2 regions of the Paraburkholderia sp. BR13439 genome follow, and region 2 is predicted to be linked to the other one. Evidence: riboswitches for the same ligand, from Rfam matches in the RefSeq annotation. Region 2 holds a riboswitch; the other holds the start of a gene.
The links. Region 2 has a riboswitch for thiamine pyrophosphate ahead of thiC (phosphomethylpyrimidine synthase ThiC). Riboswitches for the same ligand answer to the same signal wherever they lie in the genome.
Positions count from the first base shown of each region.

Region 1: linked by a shared signal. The riboswitch ahead of AB3X96_RS31560 (FAD-dependent oxidoreductase) and the one ahead of thiC (phosphomethylpyrimidine synthase ThiC) in region 2 are both predicted to bind thiamine pyrophosphate.

Region 1 is NZ_JBFPKN010000020.1:74,077-89,827, reverse strand. Features, by position in the region: gene AB3X96_RS31615 (ABC transporter permease) at 1-300, opposite strand, end outside; gene AB3X96_RS31610 (ABC transporter ATP-binding protein) at 297-1,229, opposite strand; gene AB3X96_RS31605 (lipid asymmetry maintenance protein MlaB) at 1,420-1,740, opposite strand; gene AB3X96_RS31600 (phospholipid-binding protein MlaC) at 1,737-2,369, opposite strand; gene AB3X96_RS31595 (VacJ family lipoprotein) at 2,483-3,583, opposite strand; gene mlaD (outer membrane lipid asymmetry maintenance protein MlaD) at 3,595-4,134, opposite strand; gene mlaE (lipid asymmetry maintenance ABC transporter permease subunit MlaE) at 4,226-4,993, opposite strand; gene AB3X96_RS31580 (ABC transporter ATP-binding protein) at 4,990-5,811, opposite strand; gene thiE (thiamine phosphate synthase) at 5,906-7,009, opposite strand; gene AB3X96_RS31570 (thiazole synthase) at 7,006-7,821, opposite strand; gene thiS (sulfur carrier protein ThiS) at 7,929-8,126, opposite strand; gene AB3X96_RS31560 (FAD-dependent oxidoreductase) at 8,192-9,322, opposite strand; TPP riboswitch at 9,544-9,667, opposite strand; gene AB3X96_RS31555 (ABC transporter ATP-binding protein/permease) at 10,101-11,852, shown strand; gene AB3X96_RS31550 (hypothetical protein) at 12,087-12,560, shown strand; gene AB3X96_RS31545 (hypothetical protein) at 12,625-13,293, shown strand; gene AB3X96_RS31540 (response regulator) at 13,395-14,138, shown strand; partial or broken gene AB3X96_RS31535 (flagellar basal body L-ring protein FlgH) at 14,221-14,891, opposite strand; gene AB3X96_RS31530 (hypothetical protein) at 15,005-15,718, opposite strand; gene AB3X96_RS31525 (DUF6726 family protein) at 15,722-15,751, opposite strand, start outside.
Region 2 is NZ_JBFPKN010000013.1:181,878-197,628, forward strand. Features, by position in the region: partial or broken gene AB3X96_RS24940 (FAD-dependent oxidoreductase) at 1-698, shown strand, start outside; gene AB3X96_RS24945 (EamA family transporter) at 734-1,663, opposite strand; gene AB3X96_RS24950 (pentapeptide MXKDX repeat protein) at 2,100-2,348, opposite strand; gene AB3X96_RS24955 (molybdopterin-dependent oxidoreductase) at 2,442-3,245, opposite strand; gene AB3X96_RS24960 (cytochrome b/b6 domain-containing protein) at 3,321-3,971, opposite strand; gene AB3X96_RS24965 (DUF1223 domain-containing protein) at 4,021-4,884, opposite strand; gene AB3X96_RS24970 (hypothetical protein) at 4,993-5,451, opposite strand; gene AB3X96_RS24975 (GreA/GreB family elongation factor) at 6,038-6,439, shown strand; TPP riboswitch at 6,581-6,698, shown strand; gene thiC (phosphomethylpyrimidine synthase ThiC) at 6,787-8,718, shown strand; gene AB3X96_RS24985 (glycine zipper 2TM domain-containing protein) at 8,867-9,091, shown strand; gene AB3X96_RS24990 (hypothetical protein) at 9,336-9,815, shown strand; gene AB3X96_RS24995 (L-lactate permease) at 10,034-11,632, shown strand; gene AB3X96_RS25000 (DMT family transporter) at 11,924-12,853, shown strand; gene bamC (outer membrane protein assembly factor BamC) at 12,937-14,166, opposite strand; gene AB3X96_RS25010 (DUF2844 domain-containing protein) at 14,564-15,028, shown strand; gene AB3X96_RS25015 (DUF3443 domain-containing protein) at 15,099-15,751, shown strand, end outside.

The DNA of each region.
Region 1 (15,751 bases), on a different contig from region 2:
GTGCGACAGCGGCGGCAGCAGCACGAACACGAGGTTGCCGGTGATCTTCGATTGGATCAGCGAGGAAGAACTGTTCGCGAACGCGTTCTGCAGCACGCTCATCATCACGAGACCCGGAATCAGGAAGCTCGTGTATTCGACGCCCGGATAGACCTCGACGTGGCCGCGCAGCGCGTGGCCGAAGATGGTCAGATAAAGGAGCGCGGTGATGACCGGCGCGAGCACGGTCTGGAACGATACCTTCCAGAAACGCAGTAGTTCTTTGTAAAACAGCGTGCCAAATCCACTGTAGCCGCTCATGCGAGCCCCTCGATCACTTCTGGACCGTTCATCACCTGAACGAATACGTCTTCGAGGTCGGCCTTGCGGACCTCGATTTCTTCGAATGTACAACCGGCCGCGCGGCATTGCGCGAGGATGCGCTCGACGTCGTCGTAGCTCGTCAGGCGCAGCAGATGCTGGCGGCCATTGCCGTTGCCCGCGCCGCTTTCCGCCTCGAGCGGACGCAGATCGGCAGGCAGCACGCCGTGCGCGAAGCGCACGAACAGCTGCATGCCGGCGAAGCGCTGCAGCAGCGTGCTGGTGCGATCGAGCGCAACGACCTCGCCACGGCGCAGCATCGCGATGCGGTCGCACAGCGATTCGGCTTCTTCAAGGTAGTGTGTGGTCAGCACGATCGTGTGGCCTTCGCGATTCAGACGCGAGATGAACTTCCACAGCGTCTGGCGCAGTTCGACGTCGACGCCCGCGGTCGGCTCGTCGAGCACGATCACCGGCGGACGGTGCACGAGCGCCTGCGCGACCAGCACGCGGCGCTTCATGCCGCCCGACAGCGCGCGCATGTTGGCATCGGCTTTTTCGGTGAGATCGAGATTGGCCATGATCTCGTCGATCCACGCGTCGTTATTGCGCAGACCGTAGTAGCCCGACTGGATGCGCAAGGTTTCGCGCACCGTGAAGAACGGATCGAACACGAGTTCCTGCGGCACCACGCCGAGCGCGCGGCGCGCATTGCGGAAATCGTCGACCACGTCGTGACCGCGCACCGCGATGCTGCCTTCGTCGGCGCGGGCGAGACCCGCGAGTATGCTGATGAGCGTCGTCTTGCCCGCGCCGTTCGGACCGAGCAGTCCGAAGAACTCGCCTTCTTCGACCGTGAGGCTGACGCCCTTGAGCGCCTGCAAGTCCTTGTAGCGCTTCTTGACGTTACGAATTTCTATGGCTGACATGACTATGGGCCGCGTGCGTCGCGGCGCCTGAAGTAGCCCCGATGGAGCCTGGGGACGAGCAAATGCTGGAAGAAACGGAACCGGGGCCAATTAGGGGGCCAGTTCAACGCCCCAAAAAAACGTTTGATTATAGGGCAAAAACTGATACCCCCGGCCTGGCCGGAAGGAGGGAGACGGCGCTAGAGGAGCGTCAATGTCGCGCTGACGCAACCATGCTGGAGGCGACAGGAGAGAGAAGCGTATCGACGCCGTAGGCCTGCGCGAGACTGGCGAGACCAGCCGGCAGATTGACGATTTCGAACTTGCCGCCGCGCGCCGCCGCGGCCCGCACCCACGCGAGCAGGACGGCGAGCGCCGACGAATCGAATTGCGTGAGCGGCGCGCAATCGACACCGCGCGCGCCCGCCGCAATACGTTGCAGACCCGCCGCGAGCGCGGCCTTCGCGCTCTCGTGGGTCAGCGTCGCGCCGCTGTCGAAGCGGTTCGCGACCTGGTTCAGCACGTCGCTCACGACTGCTTGCCCGCGGCGAGTTGCTGATTGCGCTGCGTGAGGAACTGGATCAGTCCGTCCACGCCCTTCTGCTGGATCTGCTCGTTGAACTGCTGCTGATACGCCTGGATCAGCCACGCGCCGAGCACGTTGAGGTCATACACGCGCCAGCCTTGCGCCGTCTTGTACAGGCGATAGTCGAGTTCGATCGGCTGGCCATTGTTCATCACGACCGAGCGCACCACCGTGTCGGTGTCGTCCGGGTTCATGCGGAACGGCTTGAACTGGATCTGCTGGTCGCGCACCTGCGCGAGCGCGCCCGAGTACGTGCGGATCAGCAGCATCTTGAACTGCTCGACCACCTGGTTCTGCTGCTCGGGCGTCGCGGTGCGCCAGTTGCGGCCCATCGCGAGCTGGGTGGTGCGGCGGAAGTCCGTGTACGGCAGGATCTTTTCGTTGACGAGCGCCGTGATGTGGGTGATGTCGCCCTGCTGGATCGACTTGTCGCCGCGAATTGCGTCCATCACCTGCTGGGTGACGGTTTTGATCAGCGCCTCGGGGGAGTTGGTGTCGACGGTTTGCGCCGATGCGCCCGCGCTGATGAACGAAAACAACACGGCAAACAACGGAATCAGGAAGAATTTTTTCATATCGAGCTTTGCCTCAAAAATAGTGCAACGGTGTGAGCGACCTTATCACGCGAGTTTGACGGCAATCCATGCGCAAACTGCGAGAGTCGTATCGATCTGTTACGGCTGCACGTTCAATGCAATCTGAACGACGGGAAGTTGAAGCGCGTGGGCGGCACCAGCTGACCGGCCGGAATCTGCGTTTCAGGGCCGCCTTTCAGGTCGAGCGGCGGGGTTTCGGTGCCTGACGCGGCCTCCGGCGCCGACGCGCCTTGCGGTGCCGACGCGCCCTGCGGTGCCGACGCGCCCTGCGGTGCCGACGCGCCTTGCGGTGTTGCCACGGCCGCGCCGGATGCGGGAGCCGCCTTTGCCGCAGCACCCTGCGTGCCCGCGGCGGCGCCCGCCGCGCCGGTTGCAGCGCCGGCCGGCGCACCTGCCGCCCCCGCGGCCGCGCCCGACTCGCCTTCGTCGTACTTCGGCAGCGGCGCTTCCTCTTCATAGCTCGGCAGGTCCTGCGGACGCCGGCGGTTATCCGACAGCAGATACTGGCGGCGCTGCAGATACGCATTGCGCACGAACGAGTATTTGTCGAGCGCCGCGCCTTCCAGCAGGTTGCTCGCGCCGAGCAGGTTCGCGCGCGTATTGACGATGTTCAGGCCCCACAGGGCCCAGCTCAGGCCCGGCGGATCGATGTAGCTGATCGGGTTCACGTAGTAGTTGCCGAGCGAGCCGAACGCGTCGCGCACCGTGCTCGGCCCGAACAGCGGCAGCACGAGGTAAGGGCCCGCCGGCACGCCGTAGTGGCCGAGCGTCAGACCGAGGTCGTTGTCGTGCTTGGGCAGCTTCGCGAGCGTCGCGACGTCGAACAGGCCGCCGACGCCGAACAACGTGTTGATCACGATCCGCATGATGTCCGACACGCCGTCCGCGATACGCAACTGCAGCAGATTGTTCGCCGCGATATAGATGTCGCCGATGTTCGAGAAGAAGTTCGTCACGCTGTCGCGCACCGGCTGCGGCGTGACAAACACGTATCCCTGCGCGACCGGCTTGATCGCGTACTGGTCGACCTTGTCGTTGATCGTGAAGATCGTGCGGTTCAGCCCTTCGAACGGGTCGCCCTTGGTCGGCGTCTGCACGGTCGTGCAACCGGCGAGCAGCGCAGCCGCCACGGCGACCTTGCCGAACTGTAGGACGCGCGCGCCGCTGCGCGGGGTCTGCAGTTTCGTCTGCATCGTTGTTCTCCTTATTGGCCTGACTGGCCGGCAGCGCCGGAGGCCGGCGCTGCCGGCGCCGGTGCAGGGGCGGATGCAGCGGGCTTCGCCGCGCCAGAATCCGCGGCCTTGCTATACAGGAACTGGCCGATCAGGTTTTCCAGCACGATCGCCGATTGCGTCATCGCGATGGTATCGCCCGCCTTCAGCATTTCCGAGTCGCCGCCCGGCTCGAGCCCGATGTATTGTTCACCGAGCAGACCCGAGGTCAGGATCTTCGCCGAAGTGTCTCTCGGAAACTCGAATTGCTTGTCGATATCGATCGTGACGAGCGCCTGGTAGGTGTTGCTATCGAAGCCGATCGATGCGACCCGGCCGACCGTCACGCCGGCGCTCTTTACAGGCGCCCGCGGCTTCAGCCCGCCGATGTTGTCGAACTTGAGCTTGACCGGGTAGGTTGCCTGGAACGACAGCGAGCTCATATTGCCGGCCTTCAGCGCAAGAAACAGCAACGCCACGAAACCCAGCACCACGAACAGGCCGACCCAGAAGTCGAGAACATTTTTTTTCATCGTCATCCCAAAGTGAATCCGCCGCGCCGCCGCCGCTTCCCGCCGTGCGCGGCGCATCGTACGCCGCCGGCAGCCGGCACGCTGCGCGGCTTTAGCTGAACATCAGTGCGGTCAACAGGAAGTCGAGCCCGAGCACCGCGAGCGACGCGTACACGACCGTGCGGGTCGTCGCGCGCGACACGCCTTCCGGCGTCGGCTTTGCCTCGTAACCCTGAAACAGCGCGACGAAGGTCACCGCGAGACCGAACACCACGCTCTTGACGACCCCGGCGCCGACATCGCGCCACACGTCGACGCCACTTTGCATCTGCGACCAGAACGCGCCGGCATCGACGCCGATCAGCAGCACGCCCACCACGTAACCGCCCAGCACACCGACCGCGCTGAAGATCGCCGCGAGGATTGGCATCGAGATAATGCCGGCCCACAGGCGCGGCGCGATCACGACTTTGACCGGATCGACGGCCATCATTTCCATCGCGGTGAGCTGCTCGCCGGCCTTCATCAGGCCAATTTCGGCGGTCAGCGACGTGCCCGCGCGCCCGGCGAACAGCAGCGCGGTCACGACCGGCCCGAGCTCGCGCACCAGCGACAGCGCGACCAGTAACCCGAGCGCCTGCTCGGAGCCATAACGGTTCAGCGTGTAATAGCCCTGCAGCCCGAGCACGAAGCCGACGAACAGCCCCGACACCGCGATGATCACGAGCGAATAATTACCGACGAAGTGGATCTGCTTCGTGACAAGACGCGGACGGCGCAGCAGCGGGAAAATTTCGAGCACGAGCCGCAGGAAGAAGCGCGTCGCGTAGCCGGCGGTGCCGAGCCCGGTGATGACCGAGCGACCGATCGTACCGATCATGAGTGGCCTCCGCCGATGCCGAAGTCCGCCGCGAGCGGCGTCTGCGCGGGATAGTGAAATCTGAACGGGCCGTCCGGCGCGCCGTCGATGAACTGCCGCACCGTCGGGTCGGTCGACGCGCGCAGCTCGTCCGGCGTGCCTTCGGCGAGCACCCCGCCGCTGGACAGGAAGTACACGTAATCGGCGATCGCGAACGATTCCGGCACATCGTGCGTGACGAGAATCGACGTCGCGCCGAGCGCCTGGTTCAGCGTGCGGATCAGATTTGCGGTGATGCCGAGCGAGATCGGGTCGAGGCCGGCGAACGGTTCGTCGTACATCATCAGTTCGGGATCGAGTGCGATCGCGCGCGCGAGCGCCACGCGCCGCGCCATGCCGCCCGAAATCTCCGACGGCAGCAAATCGCGAGCGCCGCGCAGGCCGACCGCGTTGAGCTTCATCAGCACGAGGTCGCGCAGCAGTTCTTCAGGGAGATCGGTGTGCTCGCGTAGCGAAAAGGCGACGTTCTCGAACACCGACATGTCGGTGAACAGCGCGCCGAACTGGAACAGCATGCCCATCTTGCGGCGCAGCGCGTAAAGGCCTTCGCGCGTCTGCCCGCCGATGTCCTGGCCATGGAACAGCACCTGGCCGCGTTGCGCGCGCACGAGGCCGCCGATCAACCGCAGCACCGTGGTCTTGCCGCAACCCGAGCCGCCCATGACCGCGACGACCTGACCGCGGCGAAAGCGCAGATTCAGATTCGACAGGACGAGCCGGTCGCCGTAGCCGAAGTCGACGTCGCGCAGCTCGAGTATGGTCTCGGGAGAGGAAGGCACCAAACTGACAATCCTTTTACACGGAAGGCCGAATTATAGGGCCATCATGCAAAAGCTGCCTTGAGGTGCCCCGTTCCTTGACTATGCCTGACGATTATTGCGTAAACGTGTGTTGCAGCGCAGAAAGCGCAGCGGCCGGGTCGGCCGCTTCGGTGACCGCGCGCACCACCGCCGCGCAGCCGACGCCGGTCGCGAGCACCTCCGGCAGCACCTGCAGATCGATCCCGCCGATCGCGACGAGCGGCACCACACCGTCGAGCAGCCGCACATAGCGTGCGAGGCGCCGCAAGCCCTGCGGCGCGGTCGGCATGACCTTCGTCGTGGTCGGGAACACCGCGCCCAATGCAATGTAACTCGGACGAAAATGCAGCGCCTTCAGCATCTCGTAAAAGCCGTGCGTGGACAGGCCCAAGCGGATGCCCGCGTCGGCCAGCGCGGACAAATCCGCGGTATGAACGTCTTCCTGGCCGAGGTGCACGCCGTACGCGCCCGCCTCGAGCGCCGCCTGCCAGTGATCGTTGATGAACACCTGCGCGCCGTGCGCGCGGCCGGCGGCCACACAGCGGGCGATCTCGCGCTTCAGTTCGTCGGCGGGCTCGGCCGACTTGCGGCGCAACTGCACCGTCTTCACGCCGAACCCGACCACCCGCTCGACCCAGTCCGCGGTCGGCAGCACTGGATACAGGCCGAGCTTTTCCGGGCAGCGCGAGAACGCCCTGGCGGGTGCCGGCGGCAGGTCGGTAAGGCGCGGAAAGCGGCCGAGGTCGGACGGGAAAGCGTCGTCGGCGCGGGTCTCGTCGCCGTCGCGCCACGCGAGCGCGAGCACCAGCGCGTCGTGCGGATCGAAACCGCAGTCGAGGAATGCGGCCAGCGCGGGAATCCAGTCTTCCGCCAGATGGCCTTCCAGGCCGTATTTCTCACCGCCCAGATGCAGCGTCGCGCGGTTTTCCGCAGCGACGATCACGCCCGCGCCCCGCGTCAGCCAGCGCGCGATCTGCTCGCCGTGCTGCTGCGCGTCGGCGATCACGATCAGGTCGCCACCGTTCGGTTCGTCCGGCGCGGTCAGGCAGATGCGCCACGGCGCGTGGGTCGGCGGCCAGTCGCCAAGCCGCGCGCGGATGCGCTCGGCGGCTTCGATGAGTTCGTCGGCCGTCGGCCAGAACAGATCGCGGTCCTTCAGCGTCAACGACTGGGTCATGCCGCACCTCCATCCTGATGCCAGAACGGCATGCCGACCACCGGCGTGCTCGCGTGCGCACTCTCGCGCTCGGCCATCGGGCCCGCGAGATACGCCTGCCGGCCCGCCTCGACGCCCAGCGCGAACGCGCGCGCCATCGCGTCGGGGTGCGTCGCCTGCGACACCGCCGTATTCAGCAGCACGCCGTCGAAGCCCCACTCCATCACCTGGGCCGCATGCGACGGCACGCCGAGCCCCGCATCGACGATCAGCGGCACGTCCGGCAGCCGCTCGCGCAATACGCGCAGCCCGTACGGATTGATCACGCCCTTGCCGGTGCCGATCGGCGCGCCCCACGGCATCAGCGCCTCGCAGCCGGCGTCGAGCAGACGGCGGCCGATCACCAGATCTTCGGTGCAGTACGGCAGCACCTTGAAGCCATCCTTGACGAGCCGCGCGGCGGCTTCGATCAGGCCGACCGGGTCGGGCTGCAGCGTGTAGTCGTCGCCGATCAGTTCGAGCTTGATCCACTCGGTCTCGAAGATTTCGCGCGCCATATGCGCGGTCGTCACCGCTTCACCGACGCTCAGGCAGCCCGCCGTATTCGGCAGCAGCGGCACGCCGTGGCGCTTGAGCAGATCGAAGAAGCCGGCTTCCGCGTTGCCCTCGTTCATCTGACGGCGCAGCGCGACGGTGACCATGCCGGGGCGCGCGGCGTCGATCGAATCGGACAGCGATTGCAGCGACGGGTAGCGCGACGTGCCGAGCAGCACGCGGCTTGCGAAAGTTTGACCGTATAGGGTCAGCGCGTCGGCGCTCTCGTGAGAAGTCATTTGCATCATCCTGGTTTGCCGTCGCGGCTGGAACCGACCGCGTGACGGCAATGGGTTTTCGGCGACGGTTGTTGCGTTCGGTATGCAGCAGGCTGGCGCGAGCGCGCTCAGCCGCCCGCGACCGGCTGCACGACGTCGAGCCGATCGCCCGTTTGCAGCGCGCGCGCCGCATGCTGCGCACGCGCGACGAAATCGCCGTTGAGCGCGACCGCGAACGGCGGACGCGCGCCAAAGGCGGCAAGCGCATCGGCGACAGTCGCGCCCTCGGGCAGCGACAACGGCTTCTGATTGATATGAATGTCCATGGTGTTCGAATACGGTTCAATCGATGGCGCAAGCGGCATCGCGTGCGGCACGTTTGCCGCTACGCTCAGGCCGGCTCGCGCGCGAAATGCTGTTGGAACAGCTCGCTCCAGCGTGCGTCGCGCCGCCAGCCGGCGAATGCGTCGGCGTCCCGGACGCGGCCGTCGAGCAGCGCGCTCGCGAAGCGTACGGCTTCGTCGGCGACTTCCGGCGCGATCATAAAGCCGTGCCGATACAGGCCGTTCACGCGGAACGTGCGCGCGCCGTCCCACAGCAGCGCGGGACGGTGATCGGGCAAGGTCGGCCGGCACTGCGAATTCAGCTCGAGGATGCGCGCCTCGCCGAAGCCCGGATGCACCGAGAACGCCGCGCTCAGCAACTCGAGCGCCGAACGCACGCTGACGGGCGACATGTCCTCGCCCTCGACCTCGGTCGCGCCGATCACGTAGAGGCCGTTCTGCTTCGGCGCGATATACAGCGGGTAGCGCGGATGCAGCAGCCGCACCGGGCGAGTCAGCTGCAGGTGAGGTGCATGCACGCGCGCAACTTCACCGCGGATGCCGCGCAGCGTCGGCAGCGCAGGCTTTGCGCCGAGCCCGCGGCAATCGACCGTGATACCGGCGTCAGGCAGCGACGCGTCGTCGATCGGCGTGTTCCAGTGCGTGTCGACGCCGCGCTCGGCAAGCCCCGCGGCGAGCGCGGACAGCACCTGGCGGTTGTCGAGCTGGCCCTCGCGCGGCAGTAGCCAGCCCTGATTGAAGCGGCCGGCCAACGCGGGTTCGGCGGCGCCGAGCTGCGCGCCCGAAAGCGCGACGAAGCCGCCGTCGAGCAACTCTGCCGGCGCGTTCGCGCGCACGCGGCGCTCGAACAGCGGCGCCTCCGTGCGATCCGCGTGATGCCAGACGACGAGCGTGCCGTTGCGCTGGAAAAACACCGGCTCCGGCAGTTCGGCGAGCACGCGCGGCCAGCTTTCGAGCGAACTCGCGCCAAGCCGCGTGATCAGCAGCTCGGCGCTGGCGGCTTCTGCCAGCGGCGCGAGCATCGCCGCGGCGACCCATGCGGCAGCCTGCGAGCCGGCGGCATCGCCGCGCTCATAGAGCGCCACGCGATGTCCGTCGCCCGCGAGGCGCCACGCGACCAGCCGGCCGCACAAACCGCCGCCGAGCACGGCGAAATCAGGTCGAGCGGAACGGTTCATCGCGCGCGCTCCGTTTGACTGCGGCGGGAAAAACCAAAGCGGCACGGCACGCCGGAGGTAGCGTGACGATCAGAAAGATGCATGTCTGAAGAATAGGCGGTCATCGAGTCCTTTCCGTACGGCCAAAAACGCACGTACCCAGGACGAAACCGGCGGGTGAAGCCGGCCGGTCACGGCGTGTGCATGTGAGCTGCGCTCGCCGCCCGGCGGGGAATGGAAGACGGTTGCTTCCGGAAACTTCCCGCGCCGGTATTACCCGGATCGGGTGCAAAGGGTCTCTCTCAGCCTCGCCGCCCCGGCATGAAAATCATGCCGCCTGTGGGCGAAGCACCCCTGTTTCGTCGCAGGTCATTAGACCATAAAAGGCGCGGCGCCCGCAAACCAGCGGTCCGCCGTCTCTGCCGCAATTTTGATCCGGCACCGTCTAGCGAGATGCCGATGCGAAGCGGCCCGGCCCTCTGGCACAATGCCGTGACCGGTGCCGAAAAAACGCGGCGCGCGCGGCACTCGTGGCCGCATGCGTGGCGGCGGCATCCCGGCGGACGCCGGCCCCGAAAAATTAATTTTCGCTTAAGGGCGTCACGCCAGAATCGGGCGCCCGTCCGGACTCGCGTTCATCGAGCGCGAGCGCGCGATGCCCGGCCAGGTATCGCAGACCCGCCTCAGCCACGACCTCGCAAAGGGCCGGCTGTCAGCGGGATCGCCCGACATGGGTCAACCAGATCGGACCCGTACGCCGTCGGAATGCACTTCGGGTCAGCACTTCATCAGGACGCTCATGACACCACATACTTCCGCCAGCCCCGCGCTGCCGTCCGACGAAAAGGTCTCCGCCTGGAGCCTGATCAAGCCTTACTGGGTTTCCGAGGAACGAGGCATCGCATGGGCGCTGCTCGTCGCGATCATCGTGATGAACCTGATCGTCGTCTGGATCAACGTGCGCCTGAACCGCTGGAGCGCAGACTTCTACAATGCGCTGCAGCAGAAGAACGTCCACGACTTCCCGCATCTGCTGATGATTTTTACCGGACTCGCGTTCGGTTTCATCATCCTCGCCGTGTATGGACGCTATCTGCGTCAGATGCTCGGCTTCCGCTGGCGCCAGTGGCTGACCACCCGCTACCTGAACGAGTGGCTCAACGACAGCGCGTTCTACCGCATCGAGCGCGACCGCCTCGCCGACAACCCCGACCAGCGGATCAGCGACGACCTGCAGTCGTTCGCGACCACCACGCTGTCGCTGACGCTCGATCTGCTGTCGACCGTCGTCACGCTGGTATCGTTCATCACGATCCTTTGGACGCTCGCGGGCGCGCTGAGTATTTCGCTCGGCGGCATGCCGCTGCATATCCCCGGCTATATGGTTTGGGCCGCCGCGCTGTATGCGGTGGTCGGTTCGCTGGTTATGCAGAAGGTCGGCCATCCGCTCGTGTCGATCAACTATCAGGCGCAGAAAGTCGAGGCGGATTTCCGTTTCGGTCTGATCCGGCTGCGTGAGAACGCCGAGCAGATCGCGTTCTACAACGGCATGGAAACCGAGAAGACGAACGCCCGCACGTTGTTCGGCCGCATCCGCGACAACTGGTGGCAGGTGATGAAGTACACGAAGCGCCTGACCTTCGTGCTGAGCTTCTACGGCCAGATCGCGATCATTTTCCCGATCGTCGTCGCCGCGCCGCGCTACTTCGCGGGCGCGTTCACGTTCGGCGTGCTGATGCAGATTTCGAGCGCGTTCGGCACCGTCAGCGATTCGTTCTCGTGGTTCATCAACAGTTATACGAGCCTCGTCGAATGGCGCGCGACCGTGAACCGGTTGCGCGAATTCAAGCGTGTCGTGCATTCGCCGCGTCTGAAGGAATCGGTGTCGCCGGCCACGGAACACGGCGGCATCAATCTGCATTTCGTCGACAGCAACTCGCTTACCACCGACAGCCTCACGCTCGCGCTGCCCAATGGCAACCCGCTGTCGCGCATCCGCGATATCGCGATCCGGCCGGGCTCGCGCTGGCTCGTGCGCGGTCCGTCGGGCGCCGGCAAGAGCACGCTGATGCGCGCGCTCGCGGGTCTGTGGCCGTTCGGCGACGGTTCGATCGACGCGCCGGTCAACGCGCGCATGATGTTCATCCCACAGGTCAGCTACATGCCGATCGGCACGCTGAAGGCGGCGCTCGCGTATCCGTCGGCGGCGGACACCTATGGCGACGACGAATGCCGCGACGCGCTCATCACCTGCCATCTGTCGGAATACGCAGACCGTCTGCAGGAAACGGGGCATTGGACCCGCGTGCTGTCGCCGGGTGAGCAGCAGCGCTTCGCCGCCGCGCGCGTGCTGCTGCACAAGCCCGACTACCTGTTCCTCGACGAAGCGACCAGCGCGCTCGACGCGGAAAACGAGGCGCGGCTCTATCGACTGTTCACCGAGCGGCTGCCGAAGGCGGCGATCGTCAGCGTCGCGCATCGCGAATCGCTTGCTGCGTTCCATGACGAAACGCTCGACGTCGAGCGTTCGGCCGAAGCGATAGCGGCGTGAGCGACGCGCACAGCGCTCACTTCAATCAAGCGCACGACGCCGCCCTCGCGCGTCGTGCGCAACATCCGGAAAGACACGAGAAGAGTTCGGAAGCATTTGCGAAGCGCGCAAGCTGTTCCGCGCTTTGAAAATGCCCGCGAGCAGCGACGATAGTCGTACGGGCCGCGCCATTCGTCGGCCTTCGTTGACGTTAGTCACGTCTTTGATCGCAACCGCTCTCCGGACTTCTCGCCCATGTCATTCGCTCGCCGTGTTTCACCTCTGCTCCCGACTTTGCTCCCGCGCCTCGCTCTAGCCTGCGGCGCGGCGCTGCTCTTCACCAACGCCGTCGACGCCGCGCAAACGGCCGAGCCGAACCAGCCCGCGGATATCTGCGCGGCGCTCACGCACATCGTCGATGCGAGCGATTTCCGGCGACTGCCGAACGAGACCGCCGCGCAACTGCCGGGCGTCTCCCATTCCGACGATTGCCGCGCTACCGCGCACGCGTACGACTGCCACTGGCGCGCGCACTGGCAAGCCGACGGCGTCATCAACGATCCGCTCGAGGAACTCGGCGCCGACATCGCCGCCTGCTTTCCGCGCGTCGTGCACGACGTCAACACACCGGTGCGCCAGCATTTCGTCGTGACCACCGACGCGCGCCGCGTGAACGTCACCGCGAGCGTGCAAGGCCAGAACGAACTGCGACTGCGCGTGACGCGCTGAGCGCGCGGCCGTCGCTGCTTTCGATGATCCAGCGAATCTTGTGACCGGGATCGGGCGCTGCCTCATGACCTCGCCGCCGACCGTGCGCGCGCCAGCCAGAACCAAGCCTTCGCGTCCGGGTCGGGTTGCCTCGCTGATAGCGCGGCGTCGCTGCGCCCTCGCCGCCTTCGCCGCGACGCTGACGCTCACGCTCGACGGCTGCGCATGGACGCTGATCCAGGCCGCCGACGCCACCGGCTCCGTGATCCAGGCCGGCTACGCGATCGCGTCGAACTACTCGTCGCCGACCTTCGTCAACGGCCGGCCCGCCGATGTGCAGCACGTGTGCATCGAAGTGAATCCGACGGTGTCAGTCGGCGATTTCGTGCCGGCGCTGCAGCTCGCGCTCGAGCGGCGCGGCATTCGTTCGGACGTCTACAATCCGGGGACCTCGCCGGCCGGCTGCGAAGCGCGGCTCGTCTACAACGCCGCGATCGACTATGGGCGCCGCTCGTTCAGCGACGAATCCATCCAGTACCTGTCGATCATCGATCTGACACTGATCCAGAGCGGCCGCATTCTCGTCACCGCGCGCTATCAGACCGGCGGCCTGAACACCGACCGCTTCTCGTCTGCCTCGGTGAAGCTCGGCGGGTTGATCGAGCGGATGGTCGTCGATCGGACCGATTTCGCGCGCCAGGAGCAGCAACAGCAGACCCTGCAAACCTCGCAGGCCTTCCCGCCGACCCGCTGAAGACCTGCGGCTGTGCGTTCGCTTGCAGCGCCTTACACGGGAAAGGATTGGAAAGCGGTATGCGCTTTGCGCGGCCCGTGCGCATCACTAAGATGACCTGAATGAACCAGACCATCCTGATCGTCGATGACGATCCCGTCGTACGCGAGCTCGTCAGCGAATATCTGCACGGGCGCGGCTTCAACGTCTCCACCCTCGAAAATGGCTTGGCGTTGCAGCGCAGATTGCAGCAGGAGCGTCCCGCGCTCGTCGTGCTCGACATCATGATGCCGGAGCTCGATGGCATCAGCGCGCTGCGCGCGTTGCGCGTCGCCGGCGACGACATTCCCGTGATTCTGCTGACCGCGCGCGCCGATCCGATCGATCGCGTGATCGGCCTCGAACTCGGCGCCGACGACTATCTCGGCAAGCCGTTCGAACCGAGCGAGCTCGTCGCGCGGATTCGCACGGTGCTGCGGCGTCGCGGCTCGATCGCGCCGGGCGCGCCGGAGCAACGCGCGCCCTATCATTTCGGCCGCTTCGAAGTGAACTTCCCCGCGCGCGAACTGCGCCGCGACGGCGAACGCATCACGCTGCGTTCGAGCGAATTCGCGATGCTGAAGGTGTTCGTCACGCACGCGATGACCGTGCTCACACGTGCGCAGCTGCTCGAGAAACTGCACGGCAATAGCGAAGCGCATCGCAATCGCAGTCTCGACGTATCGATCTGGCGCTTGCGTCGGCTGATCGAAGTGGACCCATCGGAACCGCGCTACGTGCAGACGGTGTGGGGACGCGGCTATGTGTTCGTGCCGGATGGCGAAATCGGCGCCGCCGAACGCGGGCTCGCTCCGCCGCTCGGCTAGCGGCGCGAGTCGATCTGATCGGAGCCAGTCGATGCGATCTGCGCGTCGCGCACCACGCGCAGCGCGCTGACGCGGCTGACGGTCAAAACGTCAGCACACTCAGAAACATCCGCTGCAGCCAGCCCATCGTCGTCGCGTCGTTGACCATGCCGAGGCCCGCCTGTTCGATGCGCGCGTTCGCGACCTTGCTCGACGCAACGTAATTGCCTGCTTCGATATCCTTGGGATTGACGATGCCCGACAACCGAAGACGGTCGCGGGTACCGCTCATCGCGATCACCTTCTCGCCCGACACGACGAGATTGCCGCCCGACACCGTGCCGATCACGGTCACGGCAAGCGTGCCCGTCATATCGCTGATGTCGCGCAGATTGCCTTGCCCCTTGTAGTCGGTGCTGGCCGAGCCGATGTTGAACAGTTTCGCGAGCCGCGCGGCGGCGTTCGTCGATTGGTCCGCGGCGGTCGCGGTGATGCTGCTCGCGCGGTTCGCCGATGCGCTCCCGCTGTTGTTACCGCTATACGATTCGGACAGCCGGATCGTCAGCACGTCGCCGATATGCTGCGCGCGCGGCGTCTCATACAGCAGCAGCGGCGCACCGGCCTGATAGATCGCGCCTTCGTGTTGACGTTCAACGGCGCGGACGCGAGCGGCGGCGCCATCGGCGTTTCGACGATCGACCTGGTCTGCGTGCTCGAACAGGCCGCGAGACAGCTCGCGGCGCCGAGCACCAGGATGAGTCGTAGTGCGGTCATGCTGACTCCGTGGCGAGAAAGATGAAAAGGAGTTAAAGCGTGGCGGCGCTAGCCAGACGCCATCCGCTTTCGGCGTTGGGTTCGCACCGATAATCAGGCTTGCCAGGCAATCATCAGCCCGCGTCGGCGCCGCTCGCCTGCCACTGCCGCACGACCGCTTTCATCCACGTATCCGAGCCCTTCAGCAGATACGTGAGCGTACCGTTGCGGCTGCCCGGCAGAAAGCACAGCGTGATCGAACTGACCGCGTTCTCCCATACGTACATCGGCATCGCGCCCGGCGCCGCCGCGTTGCGCGTCGCGAGACGCGGCGGCCCATAACGATCCTCGAGCGCGTCGCGCAGATCCTCCGCGGTCAGCTCGTCGATCACGAACGACATCTCGTAGAGACGCAATGCGCCTTGCCCGTCGATGCGCGTGAAGCGCATCACGTGTTCGAGCGCCGGCGCGCCATCGACCACCGCCTGCGAGACCGCCCAGCGCTGATCATCGCGATGCGCCCAGCGGCACGCGACGCTCAGGCTATCGTGCGATTTCAGCCGCATGCCGAGCGCACCTGCCTGCACGTCGGTCTCGCAGATCGGCACGCTGCCGACCGGCGTCGCGCGCACGGCCGAGCCCGCGCGGAATTCGTCGATCGTGATGCCGAGCGCGACGCCGCGAAACGAAAACGGCGCGTCCGGCGAGCGCCGCCGCGTGTCGGTGACGACGCTATTCGATGCCGCGCTGGCCGCCTTCGGACTGCGCGCGACAGGCTGCGCATGCGCGGCGCACGACAGCACACCGCCGAGCAGCATCAATGCACCAACCATCCTGGTGAGCATCATGATTCAATCGATCGCGGAAGCGCACATGTCGAA
Region 2 (15,751 bases):
GCACGCGCGTCGACGCCGCGCTGCTCGCCGCGGGTGCCTACGACGACGTGATCGTCGCGACCGGCATCGTGCCGCGGCGGCCGGCGATTGCCGGCATCGACGGGTCCAACGTGCTGTCGTATGTGGACGTGCTGCGCGGTGCGCCGGTCGGCGCGCGCGTCGCGGTGATCGGCGCGGGCGGCATCGGCTTCGACGTCAGCGAGTTTCTGCTGCATCTCGCGGGGGAGCCGCTGCCGGTGCCGCGCGATACGTGGCTCGACGAATGGGGCGTCGACCTCGCGGTGCGCGAGCGCGGCGGCCTGAAGCCGCCCGTTGCCGCGCAACCGGCGCGGCAGATCTGGCTATTGCAGCGCAAGGCCGGCAAGCTCGGTGGTGGTCTCGGCAAGACGTCGGGCTGGGTGCATCGCGCGGCGCTCACGAGGCACGGCGTGCAGATGCTAGGCGGCGTCGAGTATCGGGAGATCAGCGCGCGCGGTCTGAGGATCGCGCGAGACGGTGCCGACGAATGGCTCGACGTCGATACGATCGTCGTGTGCGCGGGGCAGGAGTCGTTGCGCGAGCTAATGCCGTCGACCGTCGATGGCAAGCACGGCAGCGGCGGCCCGCGTTTTCATGTGATCGGCGGTGCGAAGCTCGCCACCGAGCTCGATGCGAAGCGCGCGATCCGCGAGGGCGCAGAGCTGGCGGCGGCGCTTTGACAACGGCGGCGCGGTTCGACGAGAACCGACCGCGCTCAGGCGCTGCCCTTCTTCTGGTAATCGAACCAGAACGACAAGCCGACGCTGCTCAGGATCACGATCGTCGCGATCACCGTCGAGCGTGTGACCGGCTCGCCGAGCAGCAGCGCACCCAATGCAACCGCGACGATCGGATTCACGTACATGCAGCTGCTCGCGATGGTCGGGCTCGTGTGGCGAATCAGATAACCGTACGCGACGAACGCGGCCATCGTGCCGATCAGCATCAGATACAGGAACGCGACGAGCGGCAGGAAATGCAGCTCGAGCATCCGCTCGCCCGCCGCCCACGCGACCAGCGTCGAGATCGCGCCGCCGAGGCCGATCTGCAGCGAGGTCGATAGAAACAGGTCCGACGGCAGCTTCAACACCCCGGCCAGATGCGCGCCGCCGGCCCAGAACAGCGCGCCGCACAGAATCGCGAGACTGCCTCCCACCGAGCCCGGCGTGCTGTCGCCGTGACTCAGAATCACGATGCCGGCGAGCCCGAGCCCGACCGCGAACCATTCGCCGCGGCCGATCTTCTGTCCGGCGACGGCCGCGATCACGGTCGCGAACAGCGGCACGGTCGCGACCATCACGGCCGCGGTGCCGGTGCCGACCGTGCGCATGCCGTACGCGAGCATGCCGCTCGACAGACCCACCAGCATCGTGCCGACGAGGCCCGCGTTGCGAATTTCGGCGACGCTCGGCCAGACCGGCTTGCGGCGCGCGGCGAACACGAACAGACCGATGCCCGCGAACAGGTTGCGCAAGCCCGACATCAGCAGCGGCGGGAACGAGCCGAGCGCGACGTGCACGGCGAGATAGGTCGAGCCCCACACCAGATAAACGACGGCAAGCGCGAGCGCGACCCTCCCTTTGCGCGACTGCGGCAGACGCAGCGGCCAGCCAGACGGAGAAAAAACCGAGCGTTGCAGCGACATGCGTTCAGCCCGCCGTCGCCACTCGACCCGCGCGCTGCGCTCGATGCCCGCGAGGCGCCGCGCCTGCGTCGATGCCTTTCGGGCGGGATGGCGGACACCGCATCGGCGATGCGGTCTGACGGGTGAGGCTGGCGGACATGTCGGTGGAACAGTAAGACGATGGGCGGCGCAGGAAGCGCCAGAAACGGCTGTGGCGGCGGAATCGGTCAAAACGACCCGATGGAACCCGGCCGCGATGCGCGGCGACGCCGCGGGCGAAAGCCACGGCGCGCAACGCATTATGCAGTAAGCGCCGAGTGCGCCGCGCGACAGAATCGTAACTTTTCGGTGTTCCCGCAACAGAAAAGCCGGGGACGCATCCCCGGCTTGCATTCGATGTCGCACCCGTTCGATGCTCCACGCATCGGCAGGATCGCTAAGCACCGTGGGCGCCGACTCAGTTGCCCATCGCGCCGGACGCCTCGTGCTTCATGCCCATCGCGCCGCCGCCCTTTTTCATCGAATCGTGTTTCATCGCGTCCTTTTTCATGCTGTCCTTCGACATGCTGTCTTTGGACATCGAATCTTTCGACGTCGCGTCTTTCGACATCGCATCGTTTGACATCGCGCCGCTTGCCTGCGCGAATGCAGCGCCGCTGCTTGCCAGCATCAGCAGTGCGATCGTGGTGACTGCAATCTTCTTCATGGGATGACTCCGTTGGTGGTGGATGAATCGAAACCGGCTCGTGCCGGCGTGCTTCCGAAGCCGCTGCCGCAAGCGCGCGTGCGCCCGCATGCGTCAGGAGCCTCCGAACCAGTTGTAGCCCTGGTCGACCCAATAGCCGCCGGGATACGTATTGGTGACGAATATCTCGACGATGTGCTTCGGATTCTTGTAGCCGAGCTTGGTCGGCATGCGCAGCTTCATCGGGTAGCCGTATTTCGCGGGTAGTCGCTCGCCGTCGTAAGAAAACGTCAGCAGCGTTTGCGAATGTAATGCGGTCGGCATGTCGATGCTTTCGTAGTAGTCGTCCGCGCATTTGAAGCCGACGTACTTCGCCGTCGTATCCGCGCCGACACGCCGCAGAAAATCGCCGAATGGCGTGCCGCCCCAGCGGCCGATCGCGCTCCAGCCTTCGACGCAGATATGCCGCGTGATCTGCTCGGCATGCGGCAGCGCGTACAGTTCGGGCAGCGTCCACACGCGCTTGCCGGTCACGAGCCCGCTCAGCTTCAGCTGATAATCGGAGCCGTCGACGTGCGGCACGTCGTCGATGCCGTAGTACGCGTTGAAGGGAAACGGTCGCGTGATCTGCGCTTCCGTGTAGGTCGGCGCGAGCTGCTTGGGGTCGAACAGCGCGGCCTGGGCGCGATCGTTCAGCCGCGACACGGCGGTGAGGAAGCGGTTCACGGAAGCGTCGTCGGTCAGCGAGCAGCCGCTCAGCATCGATAGACCGCCGAGCGTCAATAGCTGCCTGCCGAACAGACGTCGCGACGGCATCGCCAGTTCGCGCTTCGCATCGAGCAGGATCGATGCGCGGTCGAGCGTGTGGCCAACACGCTGCGTGGGTTGGTTTGCTGGTTTGTCGATCGGCTTGTTCATGATTCGGTATCCGTAGGGAGTTCGCGTTGCGCCTCGATGAGCGTGAACATCAGCATGGCCGTCAGCAGCCGCGGCTCAACGTCCGCGCAGCATCGCGAGCAACGACCGCGGCACGAGCGCGACCATCGCCAGATGAACCGCAAGAAACGCGGCCAACAGCGACATCGCGGTGAAGTGCACGACGCGTGCGTTGTCGTAGCCGCCCATCAGGTCACGCAGCAGCGGAAACTGCACCGACTTCCAGATCGCGAGCCCCGAGAGCACCAGCACGATCAGATCGGCGATCGCGAACAGGTAGGCGAATTTCTGCACCGCGTTATAGACGCGCAGATCGTCGTGCGACAGCTTCCCGCGCAACGCGGCGATGAAATCGCGCAGCACCGCGCGCGGCGTCAGCGGCAGGAACTTGCGCACGAAACGCCCGCTCGCGAGATTCAGCGCGATATACACGAGGCCGTTGAACACCAGCAGCCACATCGCCGCGAAGTGCCATTGCAGCGCGCCGCCGAGCCAGCCGCCCAGCGTGATCGCGGTCGGAAAGCTGAACGCCGGGAAGATCGGCGACGCGTCGTAGATGCGCCAGCCCGACAGCATCATCACGATCGCCGCGAGCGCGTTCAGCCAATGCGTGATGCGCAGCCACAGCGGGTGAATGACGCCGCGCTTGGGTGCGGCTGGCGCGGAGGGTGCGCCGGGGCGCAACGCGTGCGGTGTGGGTGTGGACATGGCGGCTCTCCTCGGGCAGTGGTAGAGAATGCGGCGCGTGCGATGTCGATCAACGGCACGCGGGAAGATCGGCCGCTTGCAGCACGTCGCCGCTCGCGTCGCTTTCGACGAACGCGACCACGCCGAAGCGGTCGGCGGCGTTGTCGATCGGATCGGCTTTCGCGTCGACGCTCGCTTCGCGTAGATCGATGTCCTGACGAATCCGTGCGTGACCGGCGACGAGTGGCACGGGCCCGAACCAGGCACGGACGACCCGTTCGTGATGCAGCGTCGCGCCGCGGTTTTCGCCCGCGCCGACCTGCGTCGTCAGCGCGTTCTCGTAGACCGCAACATAGGCGCTCAACGGACCCGTGATGGCGGCTGCCGTCGTGCTGAACTGCGCGTCGACATCGAACGCGCCGGGCGCACGCGGGCTCAGCGCGAGCGCGACATTGGCCTGCGCGGGTGCGGCGACGAGCTCGTCGATGCGGCGCTCGAAACTGTCGCGTTGCGACCAGTCGCGCAACTCGCGGCCCGCGACGAACACTTCCGGCGTATAGATCGCGTGCGCGCCCCCGAGATGTGTCAGCGTCTCCTGACGTTCGGTGAAGCGATGCTGGGAAAACCGGTCGCTCCAGCCGAGGCTGTTCCAGTAGTCGACGTGCAGTGCGAGCGGCACGATGCCGTGGGCGACGCCGTTGCTTTTCCATTGACCGAGCCAACGGTCGGCGGGCGGGCAGCTATCGCAGCCCTCGCTGCTGTACAGCTCGACGAGCGCTAACCGGTGCGCGGGGCTGTGCGTCGCGCATAGGGGCCCGGCCGCATCGGCCGCACGGATGCCCGAAGCGCTCAGCACAACGAGCGCAAGGCCGGCGGCGCGCCTGGAAAAAGTCGTAAAGCGCTGAAGTAGCGAGCGATTGTGCGCGGTCGACATGACGTGCTCCGATCGTAATCTGCACGTTTGTCGAACCGCGCGGCCGGTTATGACAAGCCTCTTTTAATTTTTTTCCGGCATGGGTAGCGAGCCAAGGCTCGCCGCGACTCAGTCGTAACTGACCACTACCGTCACGCGCGTGTCCGTATCGGTGCGCCGCGCGTTCAGCGACAGCACGCCGCCCGCGCGATCGACCGCGTAGTGGCCGTCGCGGGCCAGCACGCCGTGCCCGGCGCCATCGACGAAACGCGCTGCCACCAGATCGCGCGACTGCGTACCGCCGTTCACGTCGAGCGCGACATCGGCCCCGCTGACGAGGCCCGGCGGCGCGCTGAACGTCACCGTGCGCGAGAGGCGCTGACCGGCCACGCTCGCACTATCGACGGCGACGCCAGTGGGCGCCGTATCCACACTGATCTGCAGCGGCGGTGCGACGATCATCCCCACGAACCGGATCACGCCGCCCGTCACCGTCGATGCCGCCGGCGCCGCCAGCGGCGCGGCAAGCAATGCCACCACCGCGGCTGTGCGACCGAACGTTCGCCACCGCATTGTTTCCGCTTTCATGTGCACCTCTCTGTCAATCGGCGCGAGTCGCATCGCGCCATTCACGCGCCATCCCGCGAATCGCTTCGCTGGAGTGTGGCCTTCGCTGCACTTTGTTTAACGGCAATCCTTTGACTGGCTTGAACGCAATGCGGATCACGTCGCTTTCTTCTGGCACCGCACAAAGACGGCCGATCGACGGAGCGCGATGTCGCCAGCGGAAGTGCCCGAGACAGCGTGCTAACATCAAGCTTTCGTCGCTGGTGTCGCGGGCTTCACGTTTTGCTGCGCGGCAACCTGCCGTTCGCTATTCCCATCACCTGGTCGTTTTGCCCGTGACTTCGCTGCGTCGTCCGACTTTCCGTGCTCTCGCCCGCTTGCGCCCATGCCGCGCAGGCGGCTGCGCGGGCGTCGCGCCGCACGGCACCGGCGAGACGTCCCGAATGCTCCCGCTTCACGCCGCCCGGCGCCCTCGCTGACGTAGCCTGCCGATATCCGGGGGCCGCGTCGCCGGGCTCCGGGCTTTCCCATTCGCACTCATCCGCCGACCACCCGCATGGGATCGTCGCACGCGGCCATCCTTCACCGCCTTATCGGAGTCCTGATGATGAAGAAGATCAAAACCTGCTATCTGACCGAACTCGACGTGACCCGCCTCGAGAAACATGCGGCCGCCAACGCCAAGCTGCAGCACATGCTCGACGACGTGCTCGAACGTGCGGTAATCGTCGACTCGCACGACATCCCGGCCGACGTCGTCACGATGAACTCGCAAGCAACGCTGATCGATTCGGCGAGCGGCGAACAAATGACGTGGACCGTCGTCTATCCGCCCAACGCCGATTTCGCGCACGGGCGGCTGAACGTGTTCTCGCCGGCTGGCCTCGCGCTGCTCGGCGCGCGCCGCGGCGAGAGCATCCGCTTTACGCCACCCAGCGGCGATCAGCAAGTGCTCAAGATCGACAAAATTCTGTATCAGCCCGAAGCCGCCGACGATTTTTCGCTGTAAGCCGGCTGTTCCATTGCTGTAAGTTGCCCTGTCTGATGCGGTCTCGAAATAAGCATAGGAGATGTCTGGATTCATCTGGACCGGTTTTTTGAATCACTCAGACAGGTTGCCAAACCGCGGGCGGGCGGTGTATCGTGTGCGCTGCTAACGCGGGGGTCCTGCGTAGCGCGGAGCTGGAGGTCCGTGTTGCGTGGGTGAGAAATACCCTTTGAACCTGATCTGGATAATGCCAGCGCAGGGAAGCGTACGGATCTCGCACCAGCCTCAACAGCCTCACCTCTTAGCGATTTCCGACCACTTCCATCTCAGTCTCCTGCTTAGCCGCCCCACTTTGTACGGAGACTTACATGAACGCCAATCCGAAGTTTATTTCCGCCGAAGCCCACGTGGACGAAGCGGCCGTCGCGCCGCTGCCGAATTCGCGCAAGGTCTACGTGACGGGCTCGCGCCCCGACATCCGCGTGCCGATGCGCGAAATCTCGCAGGCCGACACGCCGGACAGCTTCGGCGGCGAAAAGAATCCGCCGATCTACGTGTACGACACGTCGGGCCCTTACTCCGACCCCGAGGCGAAGATCGACATCCGCGCGGGTCTGCCCGCGCTGCGTCAGGCGTGGATCGAGGAGCGCGGCGACACCGAGCCGTTGACCGGTCTGTCGAGCAGCTTCAGCCGCGAGCGCGCCGCCGATCCGGCCACCGCGCAACTGCGCTTTCCGGGCCTGCATCGCACGCCGCGCCGCGCGATCGCCGGCAAGAACGTGACGCAGATGCACTATGCGAAGCAAGGCATCATCACGCCGGAAATGGAATACATCGCGATTCGCGAGAACCAGCGTCGTGCCGAGTATCTGGAGACCTTGAAGGCGAGCGGCCCGAACGGCGCGAAGCTCGCCGCGATGATGGGCCGCCAACACCCCGGCCAGGCATTCGGCGCAAGCGCGTTCGGTCCGAACGGTCTCAGCGAAATCACCGCGGAATTCGTGCGCGAGGAAATCGCGCGCGGCCGCGCGATCATCCCGAACAACATCAATCATCCGGAGAGCGAGCCGATGATCATCGGCCGCAACTTCCTCGTGAAGGTCAATGCGAACATCGGCAACTCGGCGGTGACCTCCTCCATCGGCGAGGAAGTCGACAAGATGACGTGGGCGATCCGCTGGGGCGGCGACACGGTGATGGATCTGTCGACCGGCAAGCACATTCATGAAACGCGCGAATGGATCATCCGCAACAGCCCGGTGCCGATCGGCACGGTGCCGATCTACCAGGCGCTCGAAAAGGTCAACGGCAAGGCCGAAGATCTGACGTGGGAAATCTTCCGCGACACCCTCATTGAACAGGCTGAGCAGGGCGTCGACTACTTCACGATCCACGCGGGCGTGCGTCTGCAATACGTGCCGCTCACCGCCAACCGGATGACCGGCATCGTGTCGCGCGGCGGCTCGATCATGGCGAAGTGGTGTCTCGCGCATCACAAGGAAAGCTTCCTGTACGAGCACTTCGAAGAGATCTGCGAAATCATGAAGGCCTACGACGTGGCCTTCTCGCTCGGCGACGGCCTGCGTCCCGGCTCGATCTACGACGCGAACGACGAAGCGCAACTGGGCGAGCTGAAGACGCTCGGCGAGCTCACGCAAATCGCATGGAAGCACGACGTGCAGGTGATGATCGAAGGTCCGGGCCATGTGCCGATGCAGCTGATCAAGGAGAACATGGACCTGCAGCTCGACTGGTGCGACGAAGCGCCGTTCTACACGCTCGGGCCGCTGACCACCGACATCGCGCCGGGCTACGACCACATCACGTCGGGCATCGGCGCCGCGATGATCGGCTGGTTCGGCACCGCGATGCTGTGCTACGTGACGCCGAAGGAACACCTCGGTCTGCCGAACAAGGACGACGTGAAGACCGGCATCATCACGTACAAGCTCGCCGCGCACGCAGCGGACCTCGCGAAGGGTCATCCGGGCGCGCAGGTACGCGACAACGCGCTGTCGAAGGCACGCTTCGAATTCCGTTGGGAAGACCAGTTCAATCTCGGTCTCGATCCGGACAAGGCGCGTGAATTCCACGACGAGACGCTGCCGAAGGATTCGGCCAAGGTCGCGCATTTCTGCTCGATGTGCGGCCCGCACTTCTGCTCGATGAAGATCACCCAGGACGTGCGCGAGTTCGCCGCGCAACAAGGCGTCAGCGATAACGAAGCGCTGCAGAAAGGCATGGAAGTCAAGTCGATCGAGTTCATGAAGCAAGGCGCGGAGATTTATCAGCGGCAATAAGCGGCTTGCGCGACGCGCGCGCGAAGTAACGCCCTGCAGTATCGAAGCCCGCCGGCATGGCGGGCTTTTTTTTCCGCTGCGTCGAGCAGGCACGTTGTGTGCTGACAGAAAGAAACAACTACTTCCAACACCGAAGGGAGTCAGCATCATGAAATCGATCCGTCAACTCGGTACTCGTCTTGGCACGGTCGCAGTCGCGCTTTCGCTCGTCGCGGGTGTCGCGGCATGCGGCGACATGTCCCCACGCACACGCGATACCGCGATCGGCGCGGGTGTCGGCGGCGCGGCCGGCGCGGCGATCGGCGGCAGCGGCTTGTCGACGTTGGGCGGCGCGGCCGTGGGCGGTGTCATCGGTAACCAGATCGGCAAGTGAGCGGCAAGCGAGCGTGGCGTCCGATGATGCGTCTGACGATTCATAAAGGACAGCCAACCATTTATTCCGACCACGCACTGGACTGACGAGGGCCGCGAATGCGGTGCGCCCTCGTCCCGACAGCGCGCGTGGAAATAGACTGAAATATGCGGTTGCGGTTTTGCCACAGCGCTGCCGCGGCGGAAGCGTAAGCTCCTCATAACGACGTCGCGCGAGGCGGCATCGGTTCATCGAGGAGCGCGTTATGAAGTCCCGCGTCGTCACCCATCTTCGCGCGGTGCGCCTCTCGACGCCACGCGAGGCATCCAGTTTTTCCGCAAGGTTCGCGCGGCCCGCCGCCGCGATTTCCGCGCTCGCCTCCAGTCTGTTTTTAGCCGGCTGCTATTACCCCGCCGGCTACTATCCCGCGGGCTATTACACGTCGTACTATTCGACCGCGCCCGCGACCACAGCGGACCAAACCGCACCGGCCACCGATCCACAGCAGACACCTCAAGCCCAGGCGCAAATGCAGGTCGCGCCGCAGGACATGCCGCCCGGTTATGCAGCCGCCGCGCCCGTGTATGTGGCGCCGCCGGTGTATCCCGCCTACTATCCGCCGCCCGCTTATCCTTATCCCGCCTATTACGGCTATCCCGCCTACTATGGACCGTCGATTGCGATCGGCATTGGTGGCTACTGGGGGGGCCATTGGGGCGGCCATTGGGGCGGCCATTGGCATTGACCTGTCTTTCGTTCGCCCGCCACCGCGCACACCCGCCCGTACTTTCCCGGCTTGACTCGCCGATATGGCGCTCTATTCTGGAAAGGTTGCACGCAGCACCCGCTTAAATCAGGCGCCGCCGCTTGGTCGAGGCCACTCGCGAGCGTCCGCCATGCCAGAGCGACGCGCCGTCATGCGCAATCTCCCGCGTCGAAATACACAACAACGAAGGAGAGATGATGTTTCATCAACTGCTCACTCCAGTCGGTAATTCGCTTTTTGCGTCGTTTATCGTCGCCGCGCTGCCGATCATCGTCGTGCTCGCGCTGCTCGGCTGGGCGCGCAGGCCAGCGTGGCAGGCGTCGCTCGCGGGATTGATCGTCGGTTTGATCGTAGCGATTTTCGTCTGGCAGTTTCCGCTCGGGCTCGCGTTCAACTCGGTCGCGGCCGGCGTCGTCTTTGCGATCTGGCCAGTGATGTGGATCGTGTTCACCGCGATCCTGCTGTACAACATCGCGCTGCGCTCGGGACGCTTCGAGGCCTTCCGCCTGTGGATGATCGACAACCTGCCGAACGACCGGCGCATCGTGCTCGTCGTGGTCGGCTTTTCGTTCGGCGCGCTGCTCGAGGGCATTTCGGGCTTCGGCACTCCGGTCGCGATCACGAGCTCACTCTTGATCATGCTCGGCTTTCCAACGCTCGAAGCGCTGGTCTTCACGCTGATCTTCAATACCGCGCCGGTCGCGTTCGGCGCGCTCGGCGTGCCGATCACGGTCCTCGGCGCAGTCACGCATTTGCCGTCCGATGTGCTCGGCAAGATGGTCGGGCGGCAATTGCCGTTCTTTGCAGTCCTGCTGCCCTTCTATGTGATCGGCGTGTACGCGGGCTTTCGCAACATGCTGCGGATCTGGCCGGTGCTGCTGGTGTCGGGCCTGAGCTTCGCGCTGACCCAGTTCGTCGTCTCGAACTTCGTGAACTACAGCCTGACCGACGTGCTGTCTTCGCTGGTTTCGCTGATCCTGACCGTGGCGTTCCTGCGGGTCTGGAAGCCCGTCGCCGATCCGAAATTTGCGATCAACGTCGATCGCATCAACGAGGTGCGCGGCAAAATCGGCGGCGTGCAGGGCTGGTATCCGTGGATCATCGTGTCGGTTGTCGTGATCGTCTGGACGGTCGCGAGGATCTTCACGATCGGCGACGTCAAGGTATCGTGGCCGGGTCTCGACAAGGCCGTGTTCATCACGCTGTACAACACGCCGTACAGCGCGATCTGGGACTTCCAGCCGCTTGCGACCGGCACCGCGATCCTCGTCGCGGCGCTCATCACCGCGTTCGTCGTGCGGCTCTCCCCCGTCGAGTTCGGCAAGGCGATCTCCGACACGTGGGTGCAAACGCGCATCGCGATTCTGACCGTGGCGACGATCGTCGGCCTCGCGTATCTGATGAACTACTCGGGCCTCAACTACACGCTCGGCCTCGGGGTCGCGTCGGTCGGGCCGGTGTTTCCGCTCGTGTCGGCGTTCCTTGGATGGGTCGCGGTGTTCCTGTCGGGCAGCGATACGTCGGGCAATGCGCTGTTCGGCAATCTGCAGGTGGTGGCGGCCAAGCAGCTCAATCTGAATCCGGTGCTGATGGCGGCGACCAACTCGTCGGGCGGCGTGATGGGCAAGATGATCTCGCCGCAGAACATTTCGACCGGCGTCGCGACCACCGACTTGAAGGGCAAGGAAGGCGTCGTGTTCGCCAAGACCTTCAAGCATTCGATTCTGCTCACGGTGCTGCTCGGCGTGCTCGTGTGGGCGCAGCAGAACTTCCTGCAATGGATGATTCCGCACTGAGCTCGCGCCGCTGACGGCGCAACGCAGTTCACATTGTTTCCGACGGCGCCCGCGCATCGCAGGCGCCGTTTGCAATTCCGTCCCCGCTACCGCTCCGCCGTATCGCAATTTTTCTCACATATCGGTGAGAATTGCTCGTTTGGCGCGCACCCTCGCGGCGTTTACGATCGACCTACCCGGACGCGGCCATCTCCCGGATCTTGCCGTTTCATCCCGCATTGAAACGAATCGCGCGATCGCACTGTTAGGATGAGCTGGCGTCTCGACTCAACTGCGCGCGGCGCCATTCCAATGAAAGCCAGAAACCTTCTGCAACTGCTGATCCTCGCCGCCCTGTGGGGCGCATCGTTCCTGTTCATCCGCGTCGGCGTGACCGACTTCGGCGTCGCGCCGCTGATGGCGCTGCGCGTCGGCATCGGCGCCCTCTTTCTCGCGATCGTGCTGATCGCGCGACGGCCGCTGCAACAGTCCGCCACGGTGTTGCGCACGCATGCGTTGCCGCTGCTCGTGGTCGGGATCCTCAATTCGGCGGCGCCATTCTGCCTGTTCGCGTATGCCGAGCTGACGCTGTCGGCGGGCGTCACGTCGGTGATCAATGCGTGCGCGCCGCTGTGGGGCGCGCTGGTCGGCTTTCTGTGGCTGCGCGACAGGCTCAGCGCACTGCGCACGCTCGGCCTCGTGGTCGGCTTTCTCGGCGTGCTGATGCTCGTGTGGGACCAGATCGCGGCGCCGGACGGCTCGGCCGCCTCGCCCCTCACCGTCGCACTCGCGGCCGGCGCCGCGCTCGGTGCCACGCTGCTCTATGGCATCGCCGCCAATTACACGAAGCGTCACCTGACTGGCGTCGACGCGCTCAGCGTCGCGACCGGCACGATGATCGGCGCGACGATCGTATTGCTGCCGCTCGCGGTGATCTACTGGCCCGCCGCGCCGATCTCGCTGCGCGCGTGGGGCGCGGTGATCGCGCTCGGCGTCGCCTGCACCGGCATCGCGTACATGCTGTTCTTCCATCTGATCGCGGTCGCCGGGCCGACACGCGCGATCACCGTGACCTTCGTGATTCCGATCTTCGGCATTCTGTGGGGCGCGCTGTTTCTGGGCGAGACGGTGTCGCCCGGCATGCTCGAAGGGTGCGCGGTGATTCTGGTCGGCACCGCGTTGGCGACCGGTGTGATCAAGCGGCTGCCGTGGGTGGGCACGCGGCGGCGCGCGGATACCTGAGGGCGCGGTCGAAAAAAAACCGCCCGGATTGCTCCGGGCGGTTTTTTCGTCGAACCAGCGGCGTTGGCCGCGAGGCTCTCGTATCAGCGCAACTGATAGGCCATCAGGCTCATGATCTGCTTGGCCTGCGAGCTTTCGTCGACTTGCCCCTTGTCGTCGACCACGGCCACGCGGGTCTGGTTCGGCGTCACCGCGCGCACGTTCACGCGATACTCCTTGGCGACCTTCTCCTTCCGGCCGTGGAAGACCTGGCTCCAGAAGCCCTGCTCGGCCGACGACATATCCTTCGGATCGACGTAGCGCACGAAATACAGGCCGCGGCTCACGTCGCGGTCGTCGACCGTGAAATTGCTGCGATCGAGCGCGAGGCCCACGCGCAGCCACGCACGGTCATACGGCTCGCCGAGCGTGAGCTCGGTCGATGACAGCTGCGCCGACGTGTTGTTGGCCGAATCCACGTCCGGCGTCGACGGCTGGGCCGCCAGCGCGACGTTCTGCGCGACAACGGCGGCCGTCGCCGACTTCGCACCCGCCGTCGCCGCGTTCGGCGCGATCTGCGTGCCCGCAGGCGACAGCTCGGCGTTCTGCGTACCACCCGCACCCGATTCAGCCCGCGCAAGCGAGGCCATCAGGCGCTTCAGATATTCCTGTTCGAGCGCCGGGTCGTTCGGCTTGGGTTGCCACTGGGTCGACTCGTTGTTCGTACCGGTGATCGCCTCACGCATGCCTTTCTGGCTGACGAACACGTAGGTGCCGCCCTTCGGCGCGGCTTCGAGGCGCGTGCGGAACTTGTTGCGCTCCGAGCTCACGTAGCTGTTGCCCATCGCCTTCGACAGCGTGTTGCGGATAAAGCCGTCGTTGATCTGCGCGTGGGTTTCGTTCCAGTCGGTTTCCATCACGCCCTTGTCGCGCTGGTCGACGACGAGCAGGAAGCCCTGCTCCTGCCAGAAGCGGCGGATTTGCGGCCAGGCCTGGTCGGGCGTTTTGTTGTCGATCACGAGCCAGCTTTCGGTGCCGTCGCGCTGGATGTGGATGCCCTGGACGGGCGGCACGACCGCAACCGCGTCGCCGGCCGGCGCCTGCGCCTGCACCTGTTTCAGCGTGGACAGCGAGGTTTCGCCGCCCTGCGGCGGCAGCGAACGCTGATCGGCCGTCTCGTCGATCATGTTCGGCGGTACGGCAAGCGATACCTGCTTCGAACGGGAGTCGCTCCTATAGTCGATTTTGGTCGGCGACGAGGTACCGCAGCCGGCGACCAGCCCGCCTGCCATGAGCATTACTGCAAACCGCTTGGTGAGACGAAAATCAGTCATGTTCGGGGAATCCTTCCGCTACGCCACGGCAAGTTTCCGTGGATCAACCCAACATTTTACCGGTCCCGGCGAGGCGTGTGCAAAAACTGGGGTTTGCCCGGGACTCGCCGCATGCCACGGCGACACAACGGCCACGGGAAAAAAGGCCGTGCCCGTCACGCTATTTGCCCTCTTATAAGGTAAATTTAACACTCAATGACACTTTCGAGTTGACCTTGGGAGTATTCCCAAATCTTCGCCGGAGGCCCGCCGAATAAGGGCTTCCGGTTTGCATGCGGCTTGTTTTTCAACATGGTGTGCGGTTCTGTCCGCCGCAATGTGCAAAGACAGAAGAAAACCGGTGCTACGTTAATCGAGTTATCTCAATAAAAATCCGGCACCAAACGAGGAAGGCCTCATGTCCAAGTGCAGTCTCCATCCATCCGCGATCACCTCGGTGATCGCCGTCGTCGCGTGCTGCGCGAGCTTCGGCGCGCATGCCGAATTGGGCGGCACGATGCCGAGCCAGGCGGTGGTGGGCGCGAGCGCGCCGCGCACGCTGCTCAATGGCGCCCTGCGCGAGCGCACGTGGACCGACGCCGGCAATACCACCATCAACGAATACGCGACCAGCACCGGCCTGATCGTCGCCTACGCATGGCAAGGCCCGACGATGCCGGATCTGCACGCGCTGCTCGGCAAATACGGCGACTCGTACACGACCGGCGCCGCTGCGGCGGCCGGCAGCGGCAATCTGCATTCGTCGCGGGTCGCGCGCTCCGACGTGATCGTCGAGTCCGGCGGACCGATGCGTGGCTACGTCGGCCGCGCGTGGTTGCCGGCGGCCTTGCCCGCCGGCGTCACCTCCGACGACATCCAGTGACGCGCGCGCCCTGCACGCGTCGCTCGCGCCCCCTTTCACGCCTGAGTTCCACCAGACGGACCGCCACGCCATGAAATCCGCCTTGCGTTTCCATGCCCTGCTTATGATCGTCTGCGTGGCCCTGGTCGGCTGCGGCGGCGGAGGCGGCGGTTCCTCTTCCGGCTCGTCCGGCTCCGGCTCGACGCCGTCCGCGAGCGCGCCCACCAGTTCCGCGACCGCGCCGACTCCGAGCGCGAACGTGCCGCAATCGACCACGCCCAACGTGCAGCCGGTCACGGTCGGCGTATCGCCCGGCAATACGCGCAACATGCTGATGACGAGCGTCACCGTCTGCCAGGCCGGCACCGGCAACTGCGCGACGATCGACGACATCCAGGTGGACACCGGCTCGAACGGCCTGCGCATCCTCGCATCGGCGCTGCCGACGACCCTGTCGCTGCCGACCATCGCCGCGGGCAGCGGCGTAAGCGCCGAATGTGCGGTGTTCGGCAGCGGCTACGCGTGGGGCTCGATCCACACCGCGGACGTACGCATGGCTGGCCAACAGGCGTCATCGATTCCGCTCCAACTGATCGCCGACAGCGCGCTGCCCGGCGCACCCGCCGACTGCGCGAACTCCGGCGGCGCGTCGCTGCTGACCGTATCGAGCCTGCACGCGAATGGCATCCTCGGCGTGGGCCTGTTCCCGGTCGACTGCGGCAACGGCTGCGCGAACTCCGCGTT